DNA from 2 places in the Providencia sp. 6390 genome. Region 2 is predicted to be linked to the other one. Evidence: predicted binding sites of a transcription regulator. Region 2 holds the regulator's gene; the other holds the start of a gene.
The links. Region 2 encodes LexA, which represses DNA repair genes until DNA is damaged. Its sites were predicted from a motif close to TNCTGTATGTACATACAGNA; they were not measured.

Region 1 (7,816 bases), 170 kb from region 2:
TATCTTTCTTTTCGGTAGCCTGTTGCTCTGTGATATTTTTGGTCGCAAAATCAGCATCTTGTTTCTCTTGCTCTTCTTTTGCAGCCTTAGCAGCTTCATCATCGTTCATTGCTTTTTTAAAGCCTTTCAATGACTCACCTAAATCCGATCCCAGAGAACGTAGTTTTTTGGTGCCGAAAATTAAAATAATAAGTAGAGCAATAATGATAAGTTGCCAAGGGCTACCAAAAGCGGCCGTTGCAATAGTTGATTCCATTGTTTATACCTCTGTAAAAGTGGGATCAATAGTTATTTATCCCATTATATACAACCTAGCACCAATACGGAAATATTCACAGGCTTATAAACTTGTCACAAAACAAGGTTTACTTAATTTTTCCCTGATTTACACCAGCCAATAACCCATGACAACACCCCAGCAGACATAAATGCTACAGCCATCCTTGTAGAGTCCGAAATAAAGAATAAACTACCGCAAAGGATAAATGTTGCACCAATTCCTAATAGGTATTGTGATTTACGTTGTTTGCTACGCTGATCTTTCAGTTGTTCAGCAAGTTGCTCAATATTTGACTGCAAAAACTTATGTTGACGTAAAGCACCATAAATTAAATCAGGAATTTCAGGCATTTTTTCTGCCCAATAAGGCGCTTTTTCTTTTAACGCTTTAGTAATTGCAGGCAGCCCAACTTGGCTATGGATCCAGTCTTCTAAGAATGGTTTAGCAGTCTTCCATAAATCTAATTGTGGGTATAACTGACGGCCTAAGCCTTCTACATAGAGTAACGTTTTTTGCAGCAATACCAATTGAGGCTGAACTTCCATATTAAACCGACGAGCAGTATTAAAGAGATTCAGTAACACATGCCCAAATGATATTTCTGCTAGCGGTTTTTCAAAAATAGGCTCACAAACGGTTCTAATAGCAAACTCAAAATCTTCAACATTGGTATCTGCGGGCACCCAACCTGAATCAACATGCAGTTCGGCAACTTTACGGTAATCGCGGTTAAAGAAAGCAATAAAGTTTTCCGCAAGATAACGTTTATCTTCTTTATTTAATGAACCGACAATACCACAGTCGATACCAATATAAAGCGGATCCTCTGGATGGTCATAGCTGACAAAAATATTGCCTGGGTGCATATCTGCATGGAAAAAGCTGTCACGAAAAACTTGAGTAAAAAAGACTTTTACGCCTCTTTCAGCCAAGATCTTCATATTCGTTCCTTGCGCTTTTAGAGCTGTAATATCAGAAACAGGGATACCATAAATACGCTCCATCACCATGACATTTTCACGGCAATAATCAGCATAGACTTCAGGTATATATAACATTGAGCTGTTTTCGAAATTACGGCGCAACTGGATCGCATTCGCAGATTCACGTAAAAGATTTAATTCATCAATTAGCGTTTTTTCGTACTCACGTACCACTTCTTTAGGGCGCAAACGTCGCCCATCAGGCAGTAAGGGCACCCAATTCGCTATACGATACATCAATTTCACATCAGCTTTGATGATAGGTAAGATATCGGGACGGATGACTTTTAAAACAATCTCTTTGCCATTTTCTTTGAGCTTTGCAGTGTGAACCTGAGCGATTGACGCTGACGCTAATGCTTTCTCATCAAAATCATCAAACCATTGTTCTAATGGCCCACCTAGCGACTCTTCAATATAGCGACGTGCTAATTTACCATCGAAGCTAGCGACCTTATCTTGTAATAGTGAGAGTTGATCTGCAATTGCGGGAGGGAAGAGATCACGGCGTGTTGAGAGCATTTGACCGAACTTAATCCATACAGGACCAAGTTCTTGTAACGCTAAACGTAAGCGTTCACCAAGTTCTTTACCTTGATGTTGATTTTTAATCCAAAAAAAGCCAAAACGGCCAATACGCAATGGTAAGGTCAATTTAATTTTTGGGATTAATTCATCTAAACCATACGAGAGGAATACCCGAATAATGAAGTAGAGGCGTTTTATTTCACCGGGCGTCATTCTTCTCCTCCAACTGACTCAATCGTTTTTCTAACTCGTTAAGTGAGCCAGAAACTTGTTCAATTTCATCGCTGAAATAAGCAAGCTCAAGTGGATTTGGTGCCATTTTCCACTCTTCAAGTAACGTATCTTTTATATAGGTTTTTTGCCTATCAACAAGATGAGAAGCGAGGCTTACACCTTTCCTTAGCACCTGGCTGAGACCTTGAGCCGCTACGTCACCTAAGTAAGGTGACAAATAATGAGCAGGATCCCAAATGGCCATATCCAGTAGTGATGACCAATGTTGTACAACCTGCATATCCCCTTCAATAACAATATCACCACTGTTAATCAATTGGGAGAGCTGTTGCTTATCTTTAAGCTTAATCAGTGTGAACAACGAGGTTTTAATTGTGCAGTCGGCAGGTTCATGCCATTGGCTTAACACATCAACATGGTTATCAGTGAAGATCAGCGTCAGCGTTTTATTAAACTCTTTTAAGTCGATAGACATCACTTTTCCCGCTAAGCGAACTCGAGCAGGTTTTAGTACCGCCTCTTTGAATAGCATATGATTCAAAGACGTTTCCATAAAAGCAGTCATTAAAGAATATAACACTGTGTTTTGGCTTTCTGCCTGTGCTGATGTGGCTTCCATCTTAGAATTTAAACCCTTTATGCAATGCAACAATACCACCAGTCATATTGGTGTAAGAGACTTGCTCAAGCCCTGCATTTTCCATCATTAACTTGAGAGTTTCTTGATCAGGGTGCATACGTATAGATTCTGCAAGATAACGATAACTATCAGGATCCCCAACAATCGCTTGCCCAATACGCGGTAAAATATGGAATGAATAAGCGTCATAAGCTTTATTCAGTGGCTCAATAACAGGCTTAGAGAATTCAAGAACAAGCAAACGACCACCCGGTTTTAACACTCTAAACATAGAACGCAACGCTTTGTCTTTATCGGTGACGTTACGCAAACCAAATGAGATGGTGATGCAATCAAAATAGTTATCAGGGAATGGCAACTCTTCGGCGTTAGCCTGAACATAGCTCACATTACCCACGATGCCAAGGTCACGTAATTTTTCGCGGCCCATTTTTAACATCGAATCATTGATATCTGCGAGAACGACCTCACCTTTCTCACCAACAAGGCGAGAGAATTTTGCCGTTAAGTCACCAGTTCCACCAGCGAGGTCAAGCACACGTTGGTTACGACGTACACCACTCGCCTCAATAGTAAAACGCTTCCAGACACGATGAATACCAAAAGACATTAAATCATTCATCAAGTCATATTTTGATGCTACAGAGTGAAAAACATTTGCCACTAGGCCAACTTTATCTTCTTTGCCTACTGTACGGAAACCAAAATCAATGGTCTCTTTTGATGGTTCTGTCATTTCTATTATGCCTGTTTATAATTCAAAACTTTTGTACGAAGTGTAACAGCCTTTACAATAAAACCCTATCAAGAAGTCTAAGATTCCGCACAATATGGCTTATCTGACTTTTCAACTAATTGAGGTGAGATAGGCTGCTTAATCTCAACGCCCATTTCTTTAAAGCTTTCAGCTTGACTAATTAAATTACCACGCCCTTCCGCTAAACGTTTCATCGCAGATTGGTAAGCATGCTCTGCTTTATCAAGGCTGATTCCTAATGCCTGCATATCTTCTACAAAAAGGCGCAGTTTGTCATACATTTTAGCCGCTTTCGCCGCGATTTCTTGCGCATTTTGTCCTTGGCGTTCATAACGCCATAAGTTATTAATGGTGCGCACCGCAACCAGTAAAGTTGATGGGCAAACTAACATGATATTCTGTTTTATCCCTTCATCAAGTAGCTCAGGGGATTCTTTTAAAGCGAGTAAATAGGCTGGTTCAATAGGGATAAACATAAGAACATAATCAAGTGAACGTACGCCTGGTAGCTGATGATAGTCTTTGCGGCTCAATATCCGCATATGATTACGAATTGAAGCAATGTGATTTTTAATTGCATTCGCTTGCTCATCAGGATCTTCACTGTTGAAATAGTTTTCGTAAGCAACTAAAGACATCTTGGCATCAACTACAACGTCTTTTCCTTCAGGTAGGCGAATAATCACATCCGGCTGATAACGACTATTATAGCTGGTATTAATACTAACTTGGGTTTCAAACTCACTACCTTTACGCAAACCAGAGGCCTCTAAGATACGAGCAAGGATGGTCTCTCCCCAATTCCCTTGGATCTTATTATCTCCTTTTAATGCACGTGTTAAATTAACCGTTTCCTTAGTCATTTGGTTATTTAACTGCTGCAATTGACGAATTTCATAGGCAAGAGTATGCCGCTCTTTCGCTTCTTCACCAAAACTTTGCTGAACTTGTTGGCGAAAACCTTCAAGTTGCTCACGAAATGGTGACAACATTGCAATTAAGCTTTTTTGCTGCTGCTCTGAAGCACGACGCTCACTTTGCTCAAAAATACGGTTGGCAAGGTTTTCAAATTGAGTGGTTAATCTCTGCTCACTGTTTTGTAATAACCGCTGCTTTTCTTCATTAGCTAATTGGTTTTGTTCAAAGCGCGTGGTGATTTCCCGCAACTCAGCTTCTTGCTCGCGATTAATATCTCTTAATGTCCGTAGTTCCTGATCAAGACGCTCATACTCATTTTTCCATTCAGAAAGGTAAGCATTTTTTTCATCACTTGCAGCAAGTTGGCGGTGAAGTTGTTGCAAGTCTTGTTCTTTTTGGCTCAATTTTTGTGCAATAGACAACCAGACAGCTAAGCCGCCGACTAAAATACCACCAAGGGCGCCAATCACCCCATATAATAGAGAGGTATCCACAGTTAAATCCTTACATTATGCGATCCAATGTAAAGTAATCGGATACTGTATATCTGTCCAGAAGTAATTTATATAGCAAAAGAAACTGCGAGCAGTTTCGCAAACTGCTGACAAACGTATTCTGTTTGTCGGCGGTCGTTAAGGTTTTTGAAATAAATGAGGAAAATCAATTTATTGATTTTCGGCTGATAACACGAAGTGGGAAAAACCACGCTTTTATCCCGCTTCGTCAACAACCTAAGAAACTGCGAGCAGTTTCGCAACTTATCCCATCCATTGGGCCAACCAACGCAGGCCAAATGCCCCTGGAGCCAATATACCAAATGCCCAGATCATGGCTGACACAATATTTGCTACCTGAAAATAGCGTTTAGGCATTTTACAAATACCCGCTACTAGAGGAACAACGGCTCTAAATGGCCCAAAGAACCGTCCAAAAAATACACTCCACACTCCCCATCGATTAAAGAAGTGCTGACCACGATCAATCATTTGAGGTTTACGAGAAATAGGCCACATTTTGCGAACATTGTCTTTATAATGGAAACCAAACCAATATGAGAGCCAATCCCCAAAAAATGCCCCTAAGGTCGCAGCTAACCAAACAGGCCAAAACGATATGCCGCTCTCCCCGATTAAAGCACCAAGCCCTAACAAGATAACGGTAGCAGGAAGCAATAAGGAAAGAAAAGCTAAAGACTCACCAAAAGCGAGGAAAAAAATGATTGGCAGCGCCCATATCTCATGAGCACGGGTAAAATCAGTTACCGCAGCCACAATTTCATTCAGCGTCATAAACTTTCCTCTTTTATAATTGATTGGTTTAATACATTAACCAATATGTAATAAACCAATCCTAAACTAATTACTCGAGGAAATAACTCTGCAATTGCTCTCTGTTGGTATTATCCAAACCAAAATCAGCCTTTAACCACTCATCAATACTGCCATAATGGGTATTTATGCTATTAATCGCTGTCATAAGAAATTCTTCACGCACCGAATAAACATACTCAAACTTTTTCACCACGCTTTCACTCATTCTTTGTGCATGCTCTTTTAGCAAGTATTCGCGAAATGGTGCTAATGTTTCATTGGTCAGTAAATAGTCATCCATCACGGTATCAAGGTCTGCACCAAGAGCAAAAAGTACCAGCGCAGATCCTACACCAGTCCTATCTTTACCTACCGCACAATGCTGAACAATCCCTCCTTTTTCAGGCTGTTTCAGCATACCAACCAGCTGATGGTAAGCAGGGTTATTTAAAGGCAGTAACTCATATAAACGTCCCATAAAAGCTTGTGGATCAAATTGTTCGAGCATTTCTGGGGTAAGTTGATCTAAATTAGCGCTGACTTCATCGGACATAGGATTAGCGGGGGCATTGACATAATGCGCACCATCCCAGATCAAATCAGGCTTAGATTTGATCTCTGCCATATCACGATAATCTAATATTTGATAGAGATTTTGAGCTTGTAAAATAGACAGATCGCTTTCGGTTAGACGATCAAGTGCTCCTGAGCGAAATAAAACACCCGCTTTTATTTTATTGCCATTTGCCAGTTTTTTTCCGCCAAGATCGCGAAAATTAATTCCGCCTTTCAAAGGCAAGACCGAAGGGTGTAAGTAAGGTGTATTTGTCATAATTATCAGTACCTATAATATTTGATTGCTATAAAAACCATAACAGATTATGGCTTAAATAAAATAGGAAAAAATACCTGCATTTCAGCAGGCATCAATAAAATGACTTACACAAAGAAAATCAATCAAAGAAAGAGAGAGAGAGAAAACTGAGCTCGCCTACATTTTATCCACAACCGAGTGAAAGTAGAGTAAGCGAGCCAGTAATTAGGGATTACAGTAAACGACGAGCAGCTTCAACCACGATGCTTAATACATTACCTTCGGTTTTCTTCAACAGTGCTTCGTTAGGGATTTCTTGTTGAGTGCGGTTCACAATCACACCTGCAACCATGCCCGCGCGTAGCCCTTGGCTAGAACACATGGTTAATAATGTTGCTGATTCCATTTCATAATTCATCACTCCCATATCTTGCCACTCTTTCATTGAGCCTCTGAAGTGACGCATAACACGACCTGTATAGGTATCATAACGCTCTTGGCCTGGGTAGAAAGTATCAGATGACGCAGTGACCCCAACATGAACTGTTGCACCCGCCTCTTTAGCGGCATCATAAAGTGCATTAGTACAAGTAAAGTCAGCGACTGCTGGGTATTCTAACGGTGCAAAATGTTGGCTCGCACCATCTAAACGTACTGCTGCGGTGGTGACTAACACATCGCCTACATTGATATTTTCTTGAATAGCGCCTGTTGTACCAATGCGCAAGAAAGTACGGATACCTAATTGCGCTAATTCTTCCACGGCAATAGAAGTTGAAGGGCCACCGATACCAGTTGAGCACACAATCACCGCTTTGCCATCAAGCTCACCACGCCAAGAGGTGAACTCACGTAAAGAAGCTAGATGCACTGGGTTATCCATCAGGCGTGCAATTTTCTCTACACGATTAGGATCACCGGGGACAATAGCAACAGTAGCACCCTGTAAGTCACTCTTTTTCAGGCCTAAATGGAATACATCAGACATATCAAACTCCTTTACACTATGGCATCATTGAATTTATACGTTATGGGTAATATAGCGGTAAACCCAGAGGGTTTTAGTGATACCAATCACTTTTAATGAAAATTAATTCATTCATGTTTCAACATATCGTGATTCAGATCACAAATAGTAAGGGTTAAATCCAATCATCCAATCAGTATAGACGATGTGGACAGAGCCAACGCAAAACTCCCTATAAAAAGTATCGATTGATATTCAATTCACAATCAATATTGATATAGAGAAAATTTTTCATCAAAAGTACCTTCTCTAATTAAAATTTTTTAGTAAGCAATATTTTTTCAACTCTTTAGCTATGATAAATATTTTATGACCAATTGTATCA
Region 2 (7,816 bases):
CAGGTTCAAATTTATCGACGTCACTATTCCCTTTTTTCAATTTAGTAATCGACATAAAGAAAGGCGATGGATTTTTTACGACAAAATTATTGCCTTGTTTACTGATTTTAATCTCATTTTCTTGAGGAATAAGATCCATTCTGTCCTTCTGTATTATGCCGCTAGGGCGATAAAACAGCTTAATTTTAGTTTGTAGTGCAATCTGTAAAACATTAGGTTTGTCACTGCGAGGTGGAATTTCACGTACATTTAAGTAATAAACACTTTCACGATCTTTTGGGAGTTGTGAAATAGCGGGGATCGATTGTACTTTTATTTGGCTCTTCGCATCGGCTTCAATACGATGAACCGGTGGAGTCACAATAAAAGGTGAATTCACTTTTTCATCTTTTTCATTTTCTATCCACGCTTGAGCTAAATAAGGGCTATTTTTATTTTCATTTGATAAAGTGATACTGACTGACTTTTCACCTTCATTATAAATAACTCGAGTCCTATCTAATGCAATCGCGGAATATGCAGACTGAGCAATCAATGAGGTACTTATCATTGCCAATATCGACGTTGTTTTTAGGAAATTCATGTTTTCACCATTGACGTAAAATTTATTGATGTAAAAAATAATTTATAATTATCGACATGGCAGTAATACTATATCTGCCATTGTTTCATCTAATTTTTCAGGTAATTGAATCTGACAACTCACATCATTACCCCAAGTAACACGAAGTGATTCAAGTGGGTTAATACCTGCTAAATATACAAATCCTTTATCTGATACAATCCCAACTTCCCTATTGGATTTATTCATTACAGATGCACCAAATGGAGGAGCACTATGGTCAGCCAATGTAATCGTTCCGAGTATTTTGCTACCTTCAATAATATTGAATTTACGATAACCTATCGCTCCTTCGGTTAAAGTCGCATACTGTGTTGATTGCAATGCTTCCGCATTATCTGGCAAGCTATCTAAATCAATTTTTAAGTTGTTACGGTTATAATCCATCACACTCGTGAGTACCGCTTTTCCATATCGATTCGTTTTTATTGGTGTAATAGAGTTTTGCACCGGAACTCCTTCAATACCATTAGTATCAACAAGGAGCCGAGAACCACCGCTAACAGAATTATTTCGATGAAATGCCCCACCTTCTGGAGTCATGGTCATTCCACCTTTTAACTGCATAGAAACTGCAGTTTGTTGGTCTTGAATATAAGTACCACTGGCATTTAATTCTGCGGTATCGCCATCATAGGTATACATTCCTGCGGTTGTTAATTTATCTTTATCCCAAGTTCCCGCAGAAATACTGTAGCTACTTCGATTATCAATACGGTTATAATAGTTCACATTATTGCTGTGTGAGCCGCCTGCATACGCACCTGAATAACTAATACTGGACTTATTATCATCTAGCGGTACGTTTAAATTGACATACACACCGTCATCATCACTACTATGAGTTTTATTTTTATAAGCCGTCAAACTTAAGCTAACATTTTTTATTTTCCCAATATCAAAATAATTCGAAATCGTAATATTGTATTGATTTGATGATGAACGATTCCAATACGTTTGATGCGAATAATTTAAATAAACGTTGGTATTAATATCTGAGAATGCCGTACCAAAAATAATAGTGTATAGCTCTTTACCGCTGTCCACTGTACCGCTGTTATAACGACGGTCGAGGAACTGAGACATATTCATATAATTCTTTTCAGAAAAACGATAGCCTGCAAAAGTGAGCTGACTATTAATTTCATCAAATTGCTTAGAGTAGGTTAAATTATAAGAATTACCGGTAAGTGTACGATCATTATCTAGACTACCCATTTTCGCTCTGGAAACGTTAATATTTCCAGATAACACACCAAATGGAGCAAAGTCTCGACCAAAACCTATCGCCACATTTTGGTATTCAGAAGAGCCTAATAAGCCACCATAAATAGTAGTATTATTTGTCGCCCCCCATGACAACGACCCTAAACTGAATTCGGGACCATGTGTATTGTGCTCATCTTTCGTTGGCTTACCCACTACAAATTGGTAAATAAGTTGCCCTGGACGTGTCAATGTACCGAGTTTAGAGGTTTCGACTTTGAAATTACTGGTGCTTCCATCCTGTTCTTGAATAGAGACATCCATTGTACCGCCACCAAATGAGTTAACATCTTGGATCCTGAATGGGCCTGGGCTCACTTCTGTTTGATAGATAATACGACCATCTTGTTTCACAATAACGGTCGCATTTGTTTTTGCAACACCCGCGATTTCAGGTGCATAGCCCTGCAAGCGAGGAGGAAACATCGATTCATCCGTCTCTAAGCTTGCGCCGAGGTAGCGGAAACTATCAAATAATGTCGAAGATAAATATTGCTCACCTAATGTTAAGCGAGAGCTTAATGAACGTATTGCGCGGTAAGCATAGATCTGATTCCATGCCCAAGTGCGGCTGCGCTTATTCAGCTCACCATTTTGTGATTGCCAATCAGCTCTTAAGCGCCATGAACCATAGTTGGCTCCCATCGTACCCGTAGCCGTTAGGCCTGTTTTCGTTCCTTTATTATTACCTTGTTGCTCTTTTACCAAGCGTCCGGTTGCATTATAGTCAATAAATGCACCGGGAATACCGTCGTCCCAACGCGTTGGCGGATCCCAACTAGGGTCATCATATTCCATATAAGCCTGAGGGATCCTAATTTGTAAGGTATTTTTCGCTAAGTTACCTTGGAAGCTCATCTCAGGTACGCTACGAATATCTAGGCATTGCCCATCATTTAGCCATGTGATTTTGCTATACCAATCTTTTTTCAAACCCAATAATGGGTATATTTCAGGTGTAATACAGGCTAAAGACTCTTTATTGTTATAAGTAGGGATGAAGAATGTGACTGGCTCTTCTGCCAGTATTTTGACTTTATTAACTTCAAAGTCTAAAGAATAGTTACCCGGCGGTACATAATCAGCATGAGAAAATTTACTGAAGTCGATATTTTCAGTACTGTCATTATCCAAAAAGTCAGTATTAAAATCGACGGCTTCCTCTGACCATGCAATTATTGGCATCAATATTAAAAGCATCAATTTGGTAATTAATTTTAATTTTATGCTTTTCATATCACTAAACCATCAATCAAAATTGAAAAAATAAAAATGATAGGTCATAAACATATGGCGTATTTGCGCCATATGTTTTCTAGTCAAAGCTTATTGGTAGATAATTTTGAAGTTAGCTACAGTGTCAAAACGACCAGTCGTCGCTTTCTTAGCTGGGTCTTCATTACCTTTCACGTAGGCTTCAAAGTGCATAGTCGTTTCTGAGCCATCACCATTGCTCAGTGCATAACCATCACCAGTGCCTGGGAATGCTTTACCAAACTCAACAACTTTGCTTGCACCATCAGTGATGATGATACCGGCGTTTTCAACTTTGCCACCTAAACCAAGTAAGTCACCAGCGAAACCAGTGAAACCTGACACAGTAGAACCTGTGAAAGTGATTTTTGCGTTTTTGTACGTTTCAGTTGAGCAGTTTTTCAATACGATATCGAAAGGACGGCTATCTGAACGGAACTTACCAGAAGTGAGTTCGTGCAATGCGATTTCACCGAAACGGACCGTTTGATTCAGATTGTTATCATCAATTGAGCAAGGAACATCATTGATAAAACCGTTAAACTTGATAGTACCTTGCGAACTTTCTGCTGGTGCTGGTGCTGCGGGTTCATCTGCTGCCACAGCTACCATTGAAACACCCATGCTCAAACCTAATGCTAGACTTACCGCTAATTTATTGAATTTCATAAATATTTCCTTTTTTATATAGGAAGACACTTCCCCTAACTCGATTTATCCTGCAAACAAATAAGTCATTAAACTGACCATCCATGAATTTGGAATTAATTCAGTGTTCCTTGCTGTACTAATACCTTTTTTGAGTAGAGGCTTTTGAATTAATAAATTAAATCCATTTAACCTATATTTTTATAAAAAATTAAAACTTCACAGATTTCCGCATTCCATTATTTACAACCTAACTTTCCTCTAGTGCCATAGATTCAATTTTTAGTTAGATTCAAAACTTATTAATTTTGATATAGAACAAAAAAGTCTATTTCATCTAGCTACGCGGATATTTTCTATGGTCAATTCTACATAATCAGTATTTATTGTCAAAATACATACACAAGTAGCGTAATGACAGATTAATATTCTAGTAAATTAGATATTGCGAAGATTAACGCTAATAATGGGTAAAATTATATATATCAGTAGTGAGACTTAGAAAAATTTATATAAAACCGTAAATTTCTATTTATAAAAATTAAAAAATATTTCAAAATTCAATGAAAATTCCATGGGGATAAAAAACTATAATTTCACTTATAATGAAATTAAAACTTAAGTTAATGATTGTATTTTGATACTAAAATTCTTTTTCATAGATTAAATTCGTTTTTTTATTTAAGTAATATATTCACAGTAAGATAATTCCCAATTAAATTATCAACCAAAAGTAACATTCTGTTTCACCAGAATGTAGATTTTTAGTTAATTTAATGTGTGGGAATGTTTATTTTATGGCGTGAGTATTATTTACTAGAATTACATTTGATACAGTAATGTTAATATTCCGATATGAAATTTATCTTTTTATATTTTTGCAGAAAGGTTTTTTATTAACCGTGGATGATTATTATCATTTTGAACATTATTTTTATCGTACAGCTAAAATGTGCTTTACTCCGTCCATATACTTTTAATAATTCACGTTTCAGCTAACGGAATGGCGTGAGTGAACACCATCACCATACCTTAACGAAAGGTACTGTAGATTGAAGTATGAAGAGTATAGATATGGTAAACTACCCTCAAACAGCAATGACAGTTTTGAGTAAGGCTCTTGACCATGAAAAAAATGAATGAAGAAAAATTGCTCGCAATGGCGGAGCGGTTATGTGAAGCACGGGGTGTTAGACTCACATCACAACGGGAAACTGTTTTACGCTTAATCGCCAAACAGCATGGAGCAATCAGCGCCTATGACTTACTTGATCTGCTTCGTGAAGTCGAACCGCAAGCGAAGCCCCCTACGGTCTATCGAGCTTTAGAGTTTTTAATGGAACAAAGCTTTATCCACAAAATTGAATCAACCAACAGCTATGTGATCTGCCACCATTTCGATAACCCAAGCCATATCTCGGTTATGTTGATTTGTGATCATTGTGGCAGTGTTGCGGAAAGTGATTGTGGGGCAATTGAAGCCGCCATTTTAGACCTCGCTAAACAAAATCAATTCCAACTACGCCATACTGTGGTAGAAAATCACGGGTTATGCCAAGCTTGCAGTGAAATCGTCAGTTGCCCAGATCATGAACATTGTGATCACGATCATGAACAACAATCCGTAAAAACAAAGAAAAAACATTAAAAAAAAACGATTTGATAGGCGACATTAAACAGACACAGATCACTGACCCATAGGGGTTTGAATTGAAAAATACCCTTCTATATCGCAGGCAGATCCCCAAAAGCAATAATGGGTACAATCTGCCAGCAACATTTTAATCATCTTTGCAGTGCGATATTAGCACCACTCACCATTACGGATCACACCCACCGCTAACCCTTCAATAGTGAAGTTTTGCTGGCGTAAATCAACAATAATAGGCGCGAACTCAGCATTTTCAGCGATTAATTCAACGCGGTTTCCTTGCTGCTTGAAACGCTTTACTGTTACTTCATCTTCAATACGTGCAACCACAACTTGCCCATTATGAACATCTTGTGTTTTATGAACAGCTAAAAGGTCACCATCCATAATTCCAATATCTTTCATCGACATGCCATTTACACGCAGTAAAAAATCCGCATGTGGTTTGAAAAGTGCTGGATCAACTTGATAATGGCTCTCTATATGCTCTTGGGCTAATAATGGCTCACCCGCCGCTACACGACCAATCAGAGGAAGCCCTTGAGTATCATTTTCTTCTTCAAGCAGTAAGCGAATACCGCGAGAAGCCCCAGAAACAATCTCAATTACCCCTTTACGCGCTAACGCCTTAAGATGCTCTTCTGCCGCATTAGGCGAACGAAAGCCAAGGCTTGCTGCTATTTCAGCGCGTGTAGGTGGCATACCCGTCTGAGAAATGTGATCGCGCACCAGATCATAAACCTGCTGTTGTCTAGCCGTCAGTGCTTTCATCTCGTTCCCCTGTTTGTTTATACAGTCAGACTGTGAGTATATACAGGTAAATGAAGATTTGAAACACTTAAATCACGCAAGTGCCACATTTGTCGAGACCAACCGACACTTTAAGACTAGCCAGCGAGATAACGCTGCCACAACACGGTGGCCCAAATGACAAGTGCCAGTCCAATAGTGATAAATACTGCCGCTGAACCAATATCTTTTGCTCGCCCCGATAATTCATGATATTCACTGCCTACACGGTCAACAACGGCTTCAATCGCACTGTTAATTAACTCAACAATAGCCACCATGACGACAGAACTAATCAGCAATAGTCGGTCGATATAACTGACGTCCAAACATAAAGCAATAATCACCGCAAGGATCGCTGCAACGGCTTCTTGGCGAAATGCAGCTTCATTTACCCATGCCGCTTTTAATCCTTTAAGGGAATACCCCGCAGCCTTAATTACACGCGTGAATCCCTTAGTTTGGTTTGCCATATTTATTCCTCAAAATTACAAACGTTCATTATTTTTTGCGGTCAAAGTTAACTGTCAGTAACAGATTTGCCAGTTGATTTCTGGTATGCTTGCAAGGCATTGTTAACAAGAGGCTATAATCATTTATGTCACTATGGCGTAAAATATATTACAACACGTTGAATTTACCACTGAAATTACTGGTAAAGAGTAAATTAATTCCAACGGACCCAATTTCAGAGCTTGAGCTGGATACCAGTCGGCCCACATTATATGTGCTGCCTTACCATTCCAAGTCTGACCTTTTAACACTACGTCACCAATGCTTATCTATCGGCTTGCCTGATCCTTTAGTCGATAATGACATCAACGGGACCAAACTACCTGCTTACGTCTTTATTGATGACGGCCCGCGGGTCTTTCGTTACTACTCTCCAGATCCGCGTAAAGAGTCGGTAAAAATATTTCATGCCTATCTAGACTTACATCGTAGCAACCCGAATCTTGATATCCAGCTACTGCCTGCGTCTGTCATGTTTGGTCGTGCTCCGGGGCGTGAGCGTGAAGGGCATACCCCTGCGCCACCATTACGTTTACTCAATGGTATTCAAAAATTCTTCGCCGTCATCTGGCTTGGGCGAGATAGCTTTGTGCGTTTTTCACCTATTGTTTCAATGGGGTTAATGGCACAAGAGCATGGTACAGATACCATTATCGCCAATAAACTGGCTCGCGTAGCACGTATTCATTACTCACGCCAACGCCTTGCAGCTGTCGGCCCGAAACTTCCTGTACGCCAAGAGCTATTTAACAAGCTATTGACCTCAAAAGCGATTGAGAAAGCGGTTGAAGATGAGGCTCGCAGCAAAAAAATACCTGTGAAAAAAGCCCAGCAAAATGCCATCAATATGATGGAAGAGATTGCGGCTAACTTTTCTTATGAAGCAGTACGTCTTACCGACCGTGTGCTTGGTTGGACTTGGAACCGTTTGTATCAAGGGATCAACGTTCAGCACGCGGAACGTGTGCGCCAATTAGCGCAAGATGGCCATGAAATTGTTTATGTTCCATCACATCGTAGCCACATGGATTACTTACTGCTTTCTTACGTTCTCTACCATCAAGGGCTAGTTC

Region 1: rmuC (DNA recombination protein RmuC) is a predicted target of LexA. The motif match lies at 4,878-4,897, and genes of this name have one in related genera.

The regions. Positions count from the first base shown of each region.
Region 1 is NZ_JBYVYL010000009.1:13,121-20,936, forward strand. Features, by position in the region: gene tatA (twin-arginine translocase TatA/TatE family subunit) at 1-256, opposite strand, end outside; gene ubiB (ubiquinone biosynthesis regulatory protein kinase UbiB) at 370-2,004, opposite strand; gene AC3Z9T_RS17180 (ubiquinone biosynthesis accessory factor UbiJ) at 1,991-2,644, opposite strand; gene ubiE (bifunctional demethylmenaquinone methyltransferase/2-methoxy-6-polyprenyl-1,4-benzoquinol methylase UbiE) at 2,646-3,401, opposite strand; gene rmuC (DNA recombination protein RmuC) at 3,479-4,834, opposite strand; gene AC3Z9T_RS17195 (DedA family protein) at 5,099-5,629, opposite strand; gene AC3Z9T_RS17200 (tyrosine-protein phosphatase) at 5,700-6,482, opposite strand; gene udp (uridine phosphorylase) at 6,697-7,452, opposite strand.
Region 2 is NZ_JBYVYL010000009.1:184,193-192,008, forward strand. Features, by position in the region: gene AC3Z9T_RS17895 (fimbria/pilus periplasmic chaperone) at 1-583, opposite strand, end outside; gene AC3Z9T_RS17900 (fimbria/pilus outer membrane usher protein) at 632-3,124, opposite strand; gene AC3Z9T_RS17905 (fimbrial protein) at 3,215-3,811, opposite strand; gene zur (zinc uptake transcriptional repressor Zur) at 4,917-5,438, shown strand; gene lexA (transcriptional repressor LexA) at 5,595-6,212, opposite strand; gene AC3Z9T_RS17920 (diacylglycerol kinase) at 6,329-6,703, opposite strand; gene plsB (glycerol-3-phosphate 1-O-acyltransferase PlsB) at 6,829-7,816, shown strand, end outside.